2 regions of the Virgibacillus natechei genome follow, and region 1 is predicted to be linked to the other one. Evidence: riboswitches for the same ligand, from Rfam matches in the RefSeq annotation. Region 1 holds a riboswitch; the other holds the start of a gene.
The links. A riboswitch is a leader RNA that binds a small molecule or an ion and turns the genes downstream of it on or off. The one in region 1 is predicted to bind S-adenosylmethionine.
Positions count from the first base shown of each region.

Region 2: it holds a riboswitch for S-adenosylmethionine, as region 1 does, so the genes downstream of both, OLD84_RS13955 (O-acetylhomoserine aminocarboxypropyltransferase/cysteine synthase family protein) here and OLD84_RS17695 (O-acetylhomoserine aminocarboxypropyltransferase/cysteine synthase family protein) in region 1, are expected to answer to the same signal.

Region 1 covers NZ_CP110224.1:3,538,954-3,547,101, forward strand. Annotated here, with positions in the region: gene OLD84_RS17670 (hypothetical protein) at 257-472, opposite strand; gene OLD84_RS17675 (acyl-CoA thioesterase) at 621-1,148, opposite strand; gene cls (cardiolipin synthase) at 1,205-2,647, opposite strand; gene megL (methionine gamma-lyase) at 2,834-4,018, opposite strand; gene rarD (EamA family transporter RarD) at 4,186-5,082, shown strand; SAM riboswitch class I at 5,746-5,865, shown strand; gene OLD84_RS17695 (O-acetylhomoserine aminocarboxypropyltransferase/cysteine synthase family protein) at 5,978-7,696, shown strand; gene OLD84_RS17700 (GDSL-type esterase/lipase family protein) at 8,053-8,148, shown strand, end outside.
Region 2 covers NZ_CP110224.1:2,695,327-2,703,474, forward strand. Annotated here, with positions in the region: gene OLD84_RS13940 (ATP-binding protein) at 1-869, opposite strand, end outside; gene OLD84_RS13945 (alanine/glycine:cation symporter family protein) at 1,106-2,452, shown strand; gene OLD84_RS13950 (arsenic resistance protein) at 2,691-3,647, shown strand; gene OLD84_RS13955 (O-acetylhomoserine aminocarboxypropyltransferase/cysteine synthase family protein) at 3,757-5,049, opposite strand; SAM riboswitch class I at 5,180-5,290, opposite strand; gene ilvA (threonine ammonia-lyase) at 5,365-6,309, opposite strand; gene leuD (3-isopropylmalate dehydratase small subunit) at 6,424-7,014, opposite strand; gene leuC (3-isopropylmalate dehydratase large subunit) at 7,027-8,148, opposite strand, start outside.

The sequences.
Region 1 (8,148 bases):
ATATCTTTCCTATCAATGAATCGATGTCGCTGTTTTCGATGCAAAAACATGTGATCACCTCAGATAATAGTAGAAAACTTGAATTGCCGCCAAGCTTTATGCGAATGTTGTCCTAGCCCACACTTACGATGCCCTGATGTTTTCCAGTGGGGCTTTACTTCCCACTACGATAAATTTGTTTATATTCTTATTATAAACACATTCTATTGGAAATTCAACATATTTTCAGATAATTTAGGTTACAGAAAAACGAATTTCATCCCTCCAACTTCAATACTGTTTCATTTTCTTTGAAATTATTGCTTCCACCATCATATAAAAAGTCCTGAATAAGTAAGTAAACCATTGCTCCAATTAGTATAACGATTGCAAGGAGCACCGTCGTGAAAAGGGTTATAAGAGCTACTTTCAATGCTTTAAAACCTTTCGGACCTAGCCATGTAATTAGCTTATCTTTCGCGTTTTCAATCATAAATGAATACTCCTTCATACGTTAATTCAGCCGAACATTATACACTATTTACTTAGAAAATTTGGTTGTTACCAAGCCTTTAGGTAACAGCCAAAAGAAAAAAGCTATCGTAATAGCTTTTTTCACTTCTTATTTGCATCATGGATTCTTATCTTTCCCGATCCCACGGAAATCCAGTGCCGAATAATTCAGCTAATTCCTTGGATTGATCCCTTCGTTCTCTACGATGTTTTGCACGTTCAGGAGCCTGTTCATGAAGCATTTTTTCATGCTCTGCCTCTGGGTAAACACCTGGGACAGGGGTTGGCTTTCCTTCGTCATCTATCGCAACAAACGTTGTAAAAGCAGTTGTACAGACTTTTCGCTCTCCTGTCAGCAGATTTTCTGTAACGGCCTTTATAAAGACTTCCATCGATGTATTGTGTGTCCAGGTTACAAAAGCTTCCAAACAAATGGAATCTCCTTCTTTTACTGGCGCCAAAAAATCTACAGAATCTGTTGATGCGGTAACAACGAGCTTTCTGGAGTGTCTTACAGCAGCTATTGCTGCCACATCATCTATATAGGCCATTAATTTTCCTCCGAACAATGTACCATGACTATTCGTATCCGGTGGCAGGACATGTGATGTTTTTACTGTTAACGATTCCCAACAAGGCTTTTTTTCTGCTTCCATGTTATGTTCCTCCTATATATAAGGTGATATAAGTAGTTTTACCCCAAATATTATAATTATAATATGGGGGAAATTAAGTGAGAAACCGATTCTTTGAAACGAATCCCCAATGAACGTTTACTATATAACTTTGGTGTCATTTGTGTCGATAACAATATATCCTCATTAAACAAGTCAACCAATCGTTGTGTCACTTCTTTATCATATAAAAAGGCATTTATTTCAAAATTTAAACGGAAACTTCGTACGTCAATATTGGCTGTACCAACAGAGGAAATGTTGCCATCTACTACAATTGTTTTGGCGTGCAGGAACCCATTCTGATAAATATAAACGTCAGCACCTGCTTTTAGCAAATCACCAACAGAGGATAAGGTTGCCCAATACACAAATGGATGATCCGGTTTATTCGGAATCATTAATTTCACATCAACACCTGATGCTGCTGCAATTCGAAGTGCATCTCTTAAGCTTTCATCCGGAATAAAGTAAGGTGTTTGAATATAAATATAGTCCTTTGCTTCCATAATCATTTTGATATAGCCTTGTTTTATTTGTTCCAACTCCGAATCTGGGCCGCTTGATACAATTTGAATCCCTACATCACCAGATGGAACTGCATCATAAAAACGTTCTTCATATAAAATATCATTTCGTGATGCTTGATTCCAATCCAAGATAAACCTTGTTTGCATATTGCGAACAGCATCCCCATATATACGCAGATGTGTATCACGCCAGTATCCAAATTTTTTCTTTTTTCCAAGGTATTCGTCACCTATGTTAAAGCCACCGATATAGCCTACCTTCCCGTCAATAATTGCCAATTTTCGATGGTTCCGGTAATTAATTTTAAAATTTAACTTAGCTATCTTCGGTGGAAAAAACGCTTCCACCAAGATGCCCACACTTCGCAAGCGTTTAATGCTTTTGCTTTTTAATGATCGTGAACCCATATCATCATAAAGAATACGAACCTCTACACCTTCCTTAGCCTTTTTTATCAGCTCATCTGCAATACGCTGTCCCAATTGATCGTCTCTAATTATGTAATATAACAAATGAATATGATTCGTTGCATGCTGAATATCCTGGATGAGTGCATCAAATTTAGCTGCACCATCGGTATAGATGTCAACATCATTATCATGGGTGAAAATGGCGTCATCATTTCGTAAATGTAAATAAAAAAGATTCTCGTATTTAGCTATTTCTTCATGCTTGTACTTGAAACTCCCTTCTCTAAGGGCACGCATCTGATAATCCACAGCACTTTTTACGCCTAATCTACTTTTCGTATCCCATGTGAAAATACGCTTGTTACTTATTGGTCTTCCAAAAATTAAATAAAATATAAATCCTGCAATTGGGATGAATAGCAATACCATTAACCAGGCCCAGACAGAGCTGGCATTCTTTTTTTCTAGAAATATGATAGAAAAACCTAAAATGATATTAAAAATAATGATAAATCCTAATAAAAACGTATATGCTTCCATATAAAGTCACCTCTCAAAAGCCACATTCCTTCTTCATTTACTACTTATCATAGCATAAAATTAGGCTTTACATTGCATTCATTTTCTAATGTAAATACATTAACGTATTTTATGCTTCCCTAATTTGACAAAAGAAAACACACCTATAAACGAAAATGTATAGGCATGTTTATAATAGTAGAATTTTTATAATAAATTTAAAGCCTGGTCTAGATCCTCCCAAATATCTTCCCACGCCTCTAGTCCGACTGATAAGCGAATTAGCTCATCCGTTATCCTCATTTCTTGGCGTGCCTCTTCTGGAACAACTGCGTGGGTCATCGATGCTGGGTGTTGGATTAATGTCTCGGCATCCCCAAGACTTACAGCAATTTTTAAAAACGATAATTTATTTAGGAATTGTTGTGCTTCTACTTTTCCACCATGAATTTCAAATGAAATCAATCCCCCACCACGCTTCATTTGCTTCTCTCGAATTGGATAATCCGGATGGCTTTCATCACCTGGATAGTAAACGTTGGCTACTTTTGAATGATTACGTAGTTTTTCAAAGATTTTCTCTGCATTATCACAATGCCTATCCATGCGAATGGGGAGTGTTTTTAGCCCTCTTAATAAAAGCCAGGCATCAAACGGAGAAATAATCCCGCCCATATCCTTTTGCGTTGTCATGGCAACCGAATCAAGAAAATCTTTTTTACCAGCAACCAAACCTGCGACAACATCACCATGTCCGCCGATGTACTTTGTCGCACTATGAACAACCACATCACATCCCTGTTCAAGGGGACGCTGTAAATATGGAGAGGAGAACGTATTGTCAACAACAACGGGAATATTATATTCCCTCGCCACCTCTGCAACCATCTGCAAATCAATTAATTTCATTGTCGGATTTATCGGTGTTTCTACATATATACAAGTTGTTTCAGGTTTGATCCGTAAGCGAATTCCCTCTTTTGATTCCATTGCGGAAAAGTCATGTGTAATATTGTATTTATCATTCATCATGGTTAATAAACCAAATGTGCAGCCATACAAACCCGAAGAGCACAATACATGATCACCTGTTTTGGTTAAGGCAATTAATACAGCAGATACAGCGGCCATCCCTGAACCGAAGGCAAGTCCTCGTTCTCCCTTTTCCAGTGCCGCTATCCTTTCTCCCAAAACTGTGACCGTTGGATTTCCCAGGCGAGAATATGCATATCCCTCTTCTTCTCCTGCAAAACGGCGCTCCCCTTGTTCTGCTGATTCAAATGTATAAGTGGATGTTTGAAATAATGGTGTGGCAAGACTTCCAAGCATCTTCTGAGAATCATACCCTTCATGAATAACCGTTGTTTCAAAACGTTTATGCTTTTTTGACATAGAAAACGACCCCCATTCGCGAATTCTTCTCCATAGCATTCTACATCCTACTATAATCTATAAAACTAATTTTTGAAAGCGTTTTCTAATAATCAAAAAAAATGCTGCTTAATTGCTTTACTCAACTATTCCTTCTAAACTAAATCTATTTAGGTGAGGGGGATCATATGAATAACAATCAAACTAGAAATGGAATTATCGTTACAATCGCGGCATATTTATTATGGGGATTTCTGCCAATCTATTGGAAGCTAGTCGAAGAGGTCCCAGCCGGCGAAATATTGGCACATCGGATTGTCTGGTCATTTATATTAATGATCGGCATTGTCCTGATTTTACGCAAATGGACTCCTTTCATACAAGAATGCTTTATCATTTTCAAAAACAGGAAAAGACTGCTTGGCATAACACTCGCCTCTCTTTTTATTAGTTTAAACTGGCTAACTTTTATATGGGCGGTTAATAGCGATCATGTTATTCAAGCAAGTTTGGGGTATTATATTAATCCGCTTATTAGTATTGTACTCGGTATTGTTGTACTAAAAGAAAGTGTCACAAGAAGACAAGTCGTCTCTTTTATTTTTGCAGGTATCGGTGTATTATACTTAACGTTTAGTTTTGGAGTTTTTCCATGGGTTTCACTACTTCTAGCACTTACTTTTGGGGTCTATGGACTACTTAAGAAAATGGTTAATGTCAGTGCGATATATGGTTTAACCATCGAAACAATGATTATAACACCAATCGCTGCTATTTATTTATTTTCAATACCAGAGCGTTCGGTTACATCCAGTTCTTTGATTTCACCTGAAAATTTGTTATTGATTGGAGCTGGAGTTGCTACTGCAGTACCGTTGCTGTTATTTGCAAGTGGGGCTAAGAAAATCCCATTAGCTATGGTAGGCTTCCTGCAATACATTGCTCCGACGATCATGCTGATTCTTGGTGTGTTTTTATACAATGAACCATTTACATCCGCACATATTGTTGCATTTCTTTTCATTTGGTCTGCCTTATTCATTTATATGGGATCTACATACAGGCGTCCAATGCGGCATTCTTAGAGAATATGTGCGTGGTTATAAATGCGACGCAGTGACAATTCATTTGCAAACGCTGGTTGAGAGCAGAGATTCGCTACGGAAACACATTTCGCTTTCCGCGGGCGGCTGGTGAGCCTCCTTGTGCTACGCACTGCGGGGTCTCACCGAGGCCTTTCCTCCCGCAGGAGTCTTCATGTGTTTCCTCCGCTGGGTGTTCCGGTTACTGTCGCTAAATTGCATTCGTAATCAATATTCAAAACATCCAACCACCTCACCAGTTCGTGTGAGCGAAGAGCAGTGACTCCTGCGGGAACAAATGTTTTCGGTGGGGCGAGCATTTACGCGCAGTCCCAAAGGTTTTCGGTGGACGAGTAAGCGCAGTCCCAGCCCCAGCACGTGTCCGAAAACCCCGCAGGACTATCCTAAGGAAGGTCGACTAAAACCGTTCTTTGCGAACAACGTCGACCCACCCTTTGCCAGGACAAGACCGTGCTCGCGGAAAGCATCCGCCCGGAGCGATCCCAAACGGCGTTTATAACAAATACTTATAGCAAACAGTAGTTACGTCGTCTTCTATAGACTGTGCGTCAAAACAACTATTTTTAGAAAACAGCATTATTTTCTAAAAGTGGTTGACAAATGAATGATTGAATACTATACTATTCAGTAATTTACAAATTCAATCTCTTATCAAGAGTGGCGGAGGGATTAGGCCCTGTGATGCCCGGCAACCAACAAAGCAAGCTAATTTGCTTTTTTAGGTGCTAAATCCTACAGATCAACCATTGATCTGGAAGATAAGAGGAGGTTCGGTTACATATACGCCCTCTTCTTAGGAAGAGGGTTTTTTCATTCATCTCCCTCTCCACAGTACGACAGCGTAAAAATCTATAAAAAACTCAAGGAGGAATTATTCATGTCTAACTTTCATCTTCACAATCCAGAAACCACTTTACTTCACGGTGGACAAGAACCGGACCCAACTACTGGATCGAGGGCCGTTCCTATTCATCAAACAACATCATACGTATTTCGCGATACGGAACACGCTCAAAATTTATTTGGGTTAGCAGAGCCAGGGAACATCTATAGCCGTATTATGAATCCGACTGTTGACGCTTTTGAAAAACGCGTGGCAGAACTTGAGGACGGGATTGGTGCTGTAGCAACTTCATCTGGTATGGCCGCAATCACACTATCCATCTTAAATATTGCCAGTACAGGTGATGAAATAATTGCTGACAGTAATCTATATGGTGGTACGTATAATCTTTTCGCAAATACATTGCCACGTTACGGCATTAACGTAAAATTTGTGGATGGAACGGATCCGGAAGCAATTAAAGCAGCAATTACAGATCATACAAAAGCTATTTTTGGAGAAATTATTACGAACCCTAGCCTGAATGTATTTGACGTGGAAACAGTTGGTAAAATCGCTCATGAAAACAATCTCCCGTTGATTATTGATAATACCTTTGCACCATATATTACAAAGCCGCTCACGTGGGGTGCTGACATTGTTGTTCATTCCGCAACAAAATGGATTGGCGGACATGGCACAACAATAGGTGGTATCGTCGTAGACGGTGGCAGGTTTGATTGGAGTAACGGTCGATTCCCTGGTTTTACGGATCCTGACGAAAGCTATAACGGCCTTCGTTACGCAGACCTGGGATCAGCAGCTTTTGGGACAAAACTCCGGGTGCAGCTACTGCGTGATATCGGTGCATCTCTCAGTCCACAAAACGCATTCTTATTACTCCAAGGTTTAGAGACCTTGCATTTACGTATGGATCGTCATAACAATAATGCAAAAGAGGTCGCAGCGTATTTACAAAAGCATCCAGCTGTAGAATGGGTTAATTTTCCTGGGCTCGAAGATCATCCATCCCACCAGTTAGCTAAAAAATACTTTGCTGACGGTTTTGGTTCCGTGATTACTTTTGGTATTCAAGGCGGCCGTGATGCTGGAAGAAAGTTGATTGATAATGTAACGCTCTGGTCCCATGTTGCTAATGTAGGTGATGCGAAATCGTTGATTATTCATCCTGCATCAACAACACATCAGCAGTTAAGTCCAGAAGAATTGAAACAAAGTGGTACCACGGAAGAATTAGTCCGCTTATCCATCGGCATTGAATCCACATCGGATATTTTAGCTGATTTAGATCAGGCAATTGCCACAGCTGTTAACCAGCCTGCTCAATTCGAAGCAACCGAAGAAGATACCATTAAATGGTTACTTTCCTCTCCATTTGATCGGAAAGATGGAGCAGTCCGGAAAAAGGTAATTGCTACTGCAGTTCGTGCAGGTGATAGAATTGGAGAAAATGCGAAAAAGTTGGAAGCATTAGGGTTTAACGTTATTACAATTAATGAAGATACAAAACTGGATGACAGTGTTGCAAATGAAGTTGATGCACTATTGTTGGGCAATCTGCAACTGCCACAATCTACACTTGACGAATTTGTTAATAAACAAGGGAAAATTGTATGGTCTGAAGATGCTAATAACCAGACACTCATTAACGCAAAATCTGCAGGCCTAACGGTTATTTCAAACAAAGATCCTTATGAAGAAGCAATCCGAATTCGAAATAACCATACAGTAAATGTTCCTGTAGAAGTATAAAAAAAGGGGGAGGAGATGATCCTCTCTCTATTTTTTCATGTGGATTTTTCACATGATAATAGCATGTCGCAGCTTGTTGATTTTCACCATACAAATTTTTTAGGTTTACCTTTTTTCATAACGGGAAATAGGATATATGTTATGATTATATATCGCCTTTTATTAAGGCGATTTTTTAGTATGATTACAATGTGGAAGGCGTATATTAAGATAAGCACCAAAATCATTTAGATGTACGTCCCACGTTCTCCAATAAAACATTTACATTACCATTAAGAAATACTTTCGAAATCACTTCATACATGAGACAATTTATTACGTTGATGTATATAATATAACAACCTAGGTGTGGTAGCATGAAAAAGAAAAATTTTATAATTGCTTTTATCGTTTTTCTAATTGGAGCGGGTATTTTTATTTGGATAAATCAATCATCCGCAAACCTTAATAAT
Region 2 (8,148 bases), 840 kb from region 1:
ATGACATTTCGGTTATTCAGAATCATTTCATCATTCTTTATTACATCACCGGAAAATAGCACATTATACATCCTTGTATTAGGAAATACATCTTCTATTTTTTTATTGATATTATTCTCAGACAATCCTAGTATTTTTTGAGCAGATTCATTCATCATATTAATTTGTCCATCTTTGTCTATTGCAATAACACCCTCTTTGATTGACTCTAATATCGCATTACGATCCCTATATAATGAAGCAATTTGATGCGGTTCTAGTCCATATGTATCTTTTCGTATACTTCTAGCTAATAATATTCCACCAATAATCCCAATTGCAATTACCAATATGGCTACACCACTGATTTTTAATAGTTTATTAAAAATAGTAGTTCTAATATCTTCAACCATAAATCCAACAGAAATAATACCCACTATTTCACCATCATCATTGATAACTGGTGCTTTCCCCCTTAATGACGGACCAAGACTCCCTGTGGCTTTTGACGTATAATACTCTCCATGAATTAATGCTTTATCATTGTCACCACCTACCATCTCTCTTCCTACTTTTTCCTCATCCGGGTGTGCATATCGGATACTTTCACTATTACCGACAACAATAAACTCTGCGCCAATCATTTCACGAACCTCACTTGCAACTGGCTGTATTACTGTTTCGGGTTCATCCAGAGCAAACGCATCCCTGATAGTAGGCATTAAGGAAAGCGTTGTAGCGACATGGAGAGCTCTCTCTCCAATATGTTGTTCTGTTTCCTCTGATTCAAGATAGGCAATAATTGTTGTCAGTAATATAGTAATAAATACAATCAAGGTAATTATTAATACTAGAATTTTTGTTTGTAAAGAGACACTTACTCTTTTCATAACACTATCCTTTCCAATAAATACACGACTGATTTCTTCATTGAAATTTTATATACATGCAAAATTTGATTATATTTTCATGCTTCGAATATAGCATTTATTATACGACAGTTTATAGTCCATTCCAATAGTTTTATATCAAGATTCGGAAGACTCCATTAAATCTACTTTTTATAGATTCATTGACATTTTCTCAATATTCCTATATCTTTACTAATTAAGAGAGGGGGAAAAAGATGGGAGAATGGTTGGAAAATATAAGTGGTGAGATAGCTGATTTTGTCTGGGGTTTACCATTAATTATTTTATTAGTTGGAACGGGATTATACTTAACGATACGATTAATGTTCTTTTCTTTTCGAATGTTACCTTATGCATTGAAAATCACCTTTAAGAAACAGGATAAAGAATCCAAAGGGGATATATCCCATTTCCAAGCGCTCTCGACTTCTTTAGCTGCCACTGTTGGGACAGGGAATGTTGTTGGTGTGGCAACAGCTGTCGTGGCAGGTGGCCCTGGCGCTGTGTTTTGGATGTGGATTACCGCACTGGTTGGGATGGCAACAAAGTATGCCGAGGCTATTCTTGGCGTGAAATACCGGCAGGAAAATGCCAAAGGGGAAATGTCCGGAGGGCCGATGTACTATATTGAAAAAGGACTCGGACAAAAATGGCTCGCTGTGCTATTTGCACTTTTTGCTGTGTTTGCAGCGATCTTTGGAATTGGCAATATGATCCAAGCGAATGCGGCTGCCGATGTTGCCAATGATGTTTTCAACATACCGCTTTGGCTCACAGGTCTTGTGTTTGCGATCCTCGTTGGATTGGTTATTATCGGCGGTGTTAAAAGTATCGGGCGAGTGACTAGTATTGTTGTACCAGTCATGATTGTCTTTTATCTTATTGCAGGCTTCGTCATCATTTTTATAAATTTCAGTGAAGTCCCTGCTGCTTTTGGGTTGATTTTCACCGATGCATTTACAGGCCAAGCTGTTGCTGGGGGAGCAATAGGTACTGTCATCCAAATGGGGGTAGCCCGTGGCCTATTTTCCAATGAAGCAGGACTTGGTACAGGCGGTATTGCCGCTGCAGCTGCCAAAACGGATATCCCTGCACGCCAGGCACTCATTTCTATGACGCAAGTATTTATTGATACAATTATCGTCTGTACGGTTACTGGCCTCGCCCTCACCATGGCGAATTTGTATGCGACAGGTACGGAAGGCGCTGCACTCACCGCACAGTCTTTTGATGCGTTACTTCCCGCAGGTGGTGACATTGTCGTTGCCGTTACACTATTATTCTTTATTTTCTCCACCATTGTAGGCTGGGCTTATTTTGGAGAAAAGTGTTTTACGTATCTGGTTGGCGATAACTTAACCACCCTTTATCGAGTTATCTTCGTCTTGGCGATCATTCCTGGAGCAACCCTGTCTCTAGACACGGTATGGAACTTAGGAGACATTTTTAATGGATTAATGGCGATCCCGAACTTGGTCGGTCTATTACTCTTATCTGGGGTTGTTGTGAAAGAGACGAAACGATTTAATGAGTTACGCGTCTATGAGAGACAGGAAGGTTAGACAATAAGATGAGAGCGTCTTGATCCTAATATGATCGAGGCGCTCTCTTCTTATATCGGGTTTATCGACTAAGTTCTACATACATGAAAACGCCCTTATTGAAGTTTCCACGCTTCAACTATTCCCATATTACAGAAAAACTTAATTGGAGATAAATATGATGCAAGCATTAATTGATGATTTATATTATACTAAACTGTAACGAAGATTAGTCCTACCAGAGAAAAGAGATTGATTTATGAGAGCCTTAGAGAAACTACAAACCATTATCATACTATTCGCTGTTGGTTTAGGTTTTTTATTGGGACAGGTAGACATAATTGAACAATATGCCGAGAATTTCGTTATTCCGTTTCTATTCTTGATGCTATATGGATTATTTTTAACGATTCCATTGCAACAATTAAAGAAGGCCTTTTCAAATATTAAATTCCTTGGATCCAGCACGATCATTAATTTTATATGGACCCCCATTTTAGCTTGGAGCTTAGGAGCAGTATTCCTAGCTGATTATCCAGCTTTATGGATCGGTTTCATTATGCTTATGGTAACTCCTTGTACAGACTGGTATCTCGTGTTTACTGGTATAGCAAAAGGAAATGTATCGCTTTCTACATCGGTTTTACCGATTAATTTAATTCTACAGGTAGTGTTTCTGCCAGTATATTTACTCCTATTTGCTGGAACCATTGAAACAATAGCCGTATCAACGCTTGTAGAGAGCATATTGATTGTATTGGTTATTCCTTTTATACTGGCGCACCTTACGCGATTCTTATTAAGAAGAAGAGAATCTGTTTTAAACAACAAGATTATTCCCTTTTTCGGTAATGCTCAAATTTTCTTTTTAGCCCTGGCCATTATGGCAATGTTTGCTTCCCAAGGTTCTTACTTACTTGAAAACCTAGAAGTCATTTACATTTTAATTATACCCATTTTGATGTTTTTTGTTATTAACTACTTGATAGGGCGCTTGGTTGCTACGTTTTTAAATTTTTCTTATGAAGATTCAGTAAGCTTAAGTATGACGATTGTTGCCAGAAATTCACCAGTCGCCTTGGCTATAGCTGTAACAGCATTTCCAGATCAGCCTCTCATTGCCCTGGCTTTGGTTATAGGACCTTTGATTGAATTACCCGTACTTGCCATTGTCTCCCAAATACTGCTTCTAAAAAGAAGAAAGAGTAAAAAGTAAAGGTTACCCTATCGTTAGGATAACCTTTACTTTTCACTCCAACTTGATTCCATTTCTGGAACAAGAGATTGAATTGGTACTCCATATTTCATTCTACAATTTCTCGAATTTAACTTTTCCTCAGCGCCTGATCGATATCAGCTTTAATATCCGCTGCGTCCTCCAGCCCGATCGATAGTCGAATTTGCTCTGGCGTAACGCCAGCAGCGAGCTGTTCATCCGGTGATAATCTCGCGTGCGATGTCGTAGCGGGATGAAGGACGAGTGTTTTTGAATCGCCAACATTTGCGACATGGGATAACAGCTTCACGGAATTTATAAAGGTTTTCGCAGATTCGAGCCCGCCTTTAATTCCAATTGTAAAAATGGATCCTGCACCTTTTGGTAAATAGGTTTGGGCCATTTCGTATTGTGGGTCACCTTTTAATGTTGGATAATTCACCCATTCTACTTGCTCATGCCCGTCCAAGTATTCGGCTATCTGCTGTGCATTTGTCACATGCTGCTTCATGCGTAGTGGCAGTGATTCAAGACCTTGAATAAATAACCAGCTGTTGAATGGAGAAATGGTTACACCTAGATCATGCCCTAGTGTAAATCGAGCTTTGGCAATAAATGCATTTTCTTTAGCGAGTCTTACAAAAGATTGATCATCTAAAGAGGCCTTTGATTCCGTGAATTCCGGGAATTTGCCATTATCCCATGGAAATTTTCCAGAATCCACAATAACTCCCCCGATGGATGAGCCATGCCCGCCGATAAATTTAGTCGTCGAATGCACCACAATATCTGCACCAAATTCGATAGGTTTCTGTAAATATGGCGTTGTAAATGTAGAGTCCACTACCAATGGTAAATGATGTTCATGTGCGAGGTTACTAAGTCTGCTAATATCAGCAATTTCCAAGCTTGGATTCCCGATCGTTTCCGTAAAAATAGCTTTTGTTTTATCGTTAATTGCTCCAGCTATTCCTTCAAAATCTGTACCATCGACAAAGTGAACCGTTACCCCGAAGCGCTGAAACGTTTCCGAAAAAAGACTGAACGTACCCCCATATAAAGCATTGGTAGCTACAATTTCGTCACCTGCCTTTGCAAGGGTTAACAACGCAACCACAATAGCTGCTTGTCCGGATGAAACAGCAAATGCCCCCACTCCTCCTTCCAATTGTGCAATCCTATTTTCAAATACGTTATTCGTCGGATTTGCATTTCTCGAATAGATATATCCATTTCCCTGCATTTTGAAAAGCGAAGCTGCTTGATCTGTATCTTCAAATACGTAAGATGTCGTTTGATAGATCGGTACAGCTCTGGAACGAACTGATTCGTCAACATCATGCCCACCGTGCTGTGCTATTGTATCAAAATTCAAATTTCCTTTTGCGTGTTCATTTGTCATTTTGTCATGCCCCTTTTCTCCAATTCACAATAATGATCCCAAAGCTTTTAATTTGACTGTTTTCTAATTGTGAACACTAAAAAAACCTCTTCCAATGGGGAAGAGGTTTTTTAAAATTAAACGACACTCTCCCTCATCTTTCAAGCCAATACTGCTTGCTGGAAGTGGCACCATTTCACTATTTAGTAACGGTTGCCGCAGGATCATAGGACCAGGTTCCTCCCCCGACTCTTTATAAGGAATATTGCTATTAAGTTTTATATTGGTAATACGTTATCTCATTCTGAAGACTATCAAGAAAGAATATTTGATTGTTTAAGCAGAGTCATGCAATTTCTCAGCCAGGCGCTGGATTTTTGGTAAATCACTAATATCCATATTACCGCCACTTACAATGACGCCGCAATGCGCTGAATTAATTTGTCCGCTATTAGCGAATAATGCGGCTAACGCTGCAGCTCCTGCACCTTCCATCAATGTTTTATTTCTTTCAAGCATATAAACGAGTGCAGAAGCGATCTCTGCATCTGAAACGGTTATCATATCATCTACGTATTCACGTATGAGTGGCAACGTATTTTTACCAGGCTGTTTTACCGCGATGCCTTCTGCAATTGTAGAAACGGACTTCTTGTTCACTGCATCATGGTGATAACTGTCATGCATAGCAGACGCCCCGCTCGCCTGAACACCAATAACCTTTATAGCAGGATTTATATACTTAGCAGCAACTGCTATTCCACTAATAAGGCCCCCACCGCCAACGGGCACGATAATGGTGTCGAGTCGAGGTTCTTGGTGCAACATCTCCATGACAAGTGTACCTTGACCGGCCATCACATCATAATCGTCAAACGGGTGAATATAAACAGCACCTGTTTGCATTTGTCTTTTCAATGAAGCTTCATAGGCTTCCTGGAATGAATCGCCAGTAAGCACAACTTCAGCACCATAGTTTCGTGTGGCATTGACCTTTGCAAGGGGGGTACGTTCTGGCATGAAGATAGTTGCATGTGCGCCTAATTTGGCTGCAGCATGAGCAACCCCTTGCGCATGATTTCCAGCTGAAGCAGTGACAACACCTTTCTTCAATTGATCATCCGTTAATTGCATGAGCTTAAAACTAGCACCTCTAAATTTAAACGCTCCCGTTTTTTGTTGATTCTCCATTTTAAAATAAACGTTTTTGTCGAGTAATTCATCTGTGGTTGTTGATGTTAGTAATGGTGTACGGTGAACGATGGGTGACAGACGTTCCATCGCGGTATCAACCTTCTCACCTGTTAAGCAATCCCCAATGATTCCACACTCCTCATTAATTTGTATACTTTGTTTCCATGATGCTAATGCAAGCTCGAATACACCCCGTGGATCTTAGGATGACCCATGAGCTATCTCATAAGCCTCAATCTTATCCTCTAGCTTTAATGTTAAAGCTATTTCATCTAATCCATTCATTAGCTTTTCCTTGTGAAAGGCCGGGATATCAAAATGTACTTCATTTTGATCTGCATCAATAATGACTTGAGCTTCCAGATCGACATCTAATACCAATGTTGAATTCTCCGCCTGTTCCATCCATTGATTTACCTGCGTCTCATTCATTTGAACTGGAATAATCCCATTTTTTAATGCATTGTTATAAAATATATCAGCAAAGCTCGATGCTATAATAACACGAAACCCGTAATCCAACAATGCCCAGGGTGCATGTTCCCTAGAAGAACCGCAGCCAAAGTTCTCACCCGCTATTAAAATAGACGCTGTTTGATAAGCAGGTTTATTTAATCCGAACTCTGCTCGCTTATTCCCATCATCATCAAACCGCCAATGATAAAAAAGGAATTGACCAAATCCAGTTCGCTCTATTCGTTTTAAAAATTGCTTTGGAATAATTTGATCCGTATCTATATTTGTTCGGTTCAATGGGTATACCAATCCTTTATGTTCCTGAATAGCTTCCATTACATGCACCTCCTAATTCGCTATGCCCACAAATTTTCGAACATCCACAAAATGCCCTTCTATAGCAGCTGCTGCAGCCATTTCTGGACTAACTAAATGCGTACGGGCACCGTTCCCTTGTCTTCCCTCAAAATTCCGATTAGATGTTGACGCACATCTGCCACCTGGTGGAATAATATCATCATTCATTCCTAGGCACATACTGCAACCAGATTCCCGCCATTCAAAGCCTGCCTGTTTAAAAATAGTGTCCAGCCCTAGTTTTTCTGCTTCCAATTTAACGCTGAAGGATCCTGGTACAACGATCGCTTTCACATTTGTGTTTACTTGTTTTCCTTTAACAATGGATGCAGCCTTTTGCAGATCGCTTACACGGGAATTGGTACATGACCCAATAAACACATGGTCAATATCAATGTCTGTTATCGGTTGATTTTCTTCCAGTCCCATATACGTTAGGGCTCGCTCGACATCTTCCCTATGATCAACTTCATTTAGATTTGGTGTCTTGCCACTAACTGGGACACACATACTAGGGTTGGTTCCCCATGAAACTTGTGGTTCAATCTCTTCTGCATTAATTGTTACGGTCTTATCATAGGTAGCACCTTCATCGGTAGCCAGCTCCAACCACTCGTCGGCTACTTCTGTAAATGCCTCACCCTCTGGTACATATTCTTTTCCTTTTAAATAATCAATCGTTGTTTGATCCGGACTGATTAAGCCAGCCCGGGCACCTGCTTCGATGGACATATTACATATTGTCATACGTTCTTCCATAGATAATTTTCGAATCGCATCACCTGTGTATTCCATCACATAGCCGGAACCAAAACGAACGCCAAATTTAGCAATGATAGCCAATATTAAGTCTTTTGCTGTCACCCCAGGTCCTAAATCACCTTCCACCTGTACATTTAACGTTTTAGGTTGTTCCTGTTGCAAGGTCTGGGTCGCTAGTACATGTTCCACTTCACTAGTACCGATTCCAAAAGCCAACGCCCCAAATGCACCATGTGTTGACGTATGACTATCTCCACAGACAATAGTTTTTCCAGGCTGCGTCAATCCGAGCTGTGGCCCGATCACATGAACAATCCCTTGATCCGGGTGCATCATATCTGCTAGCGGAAT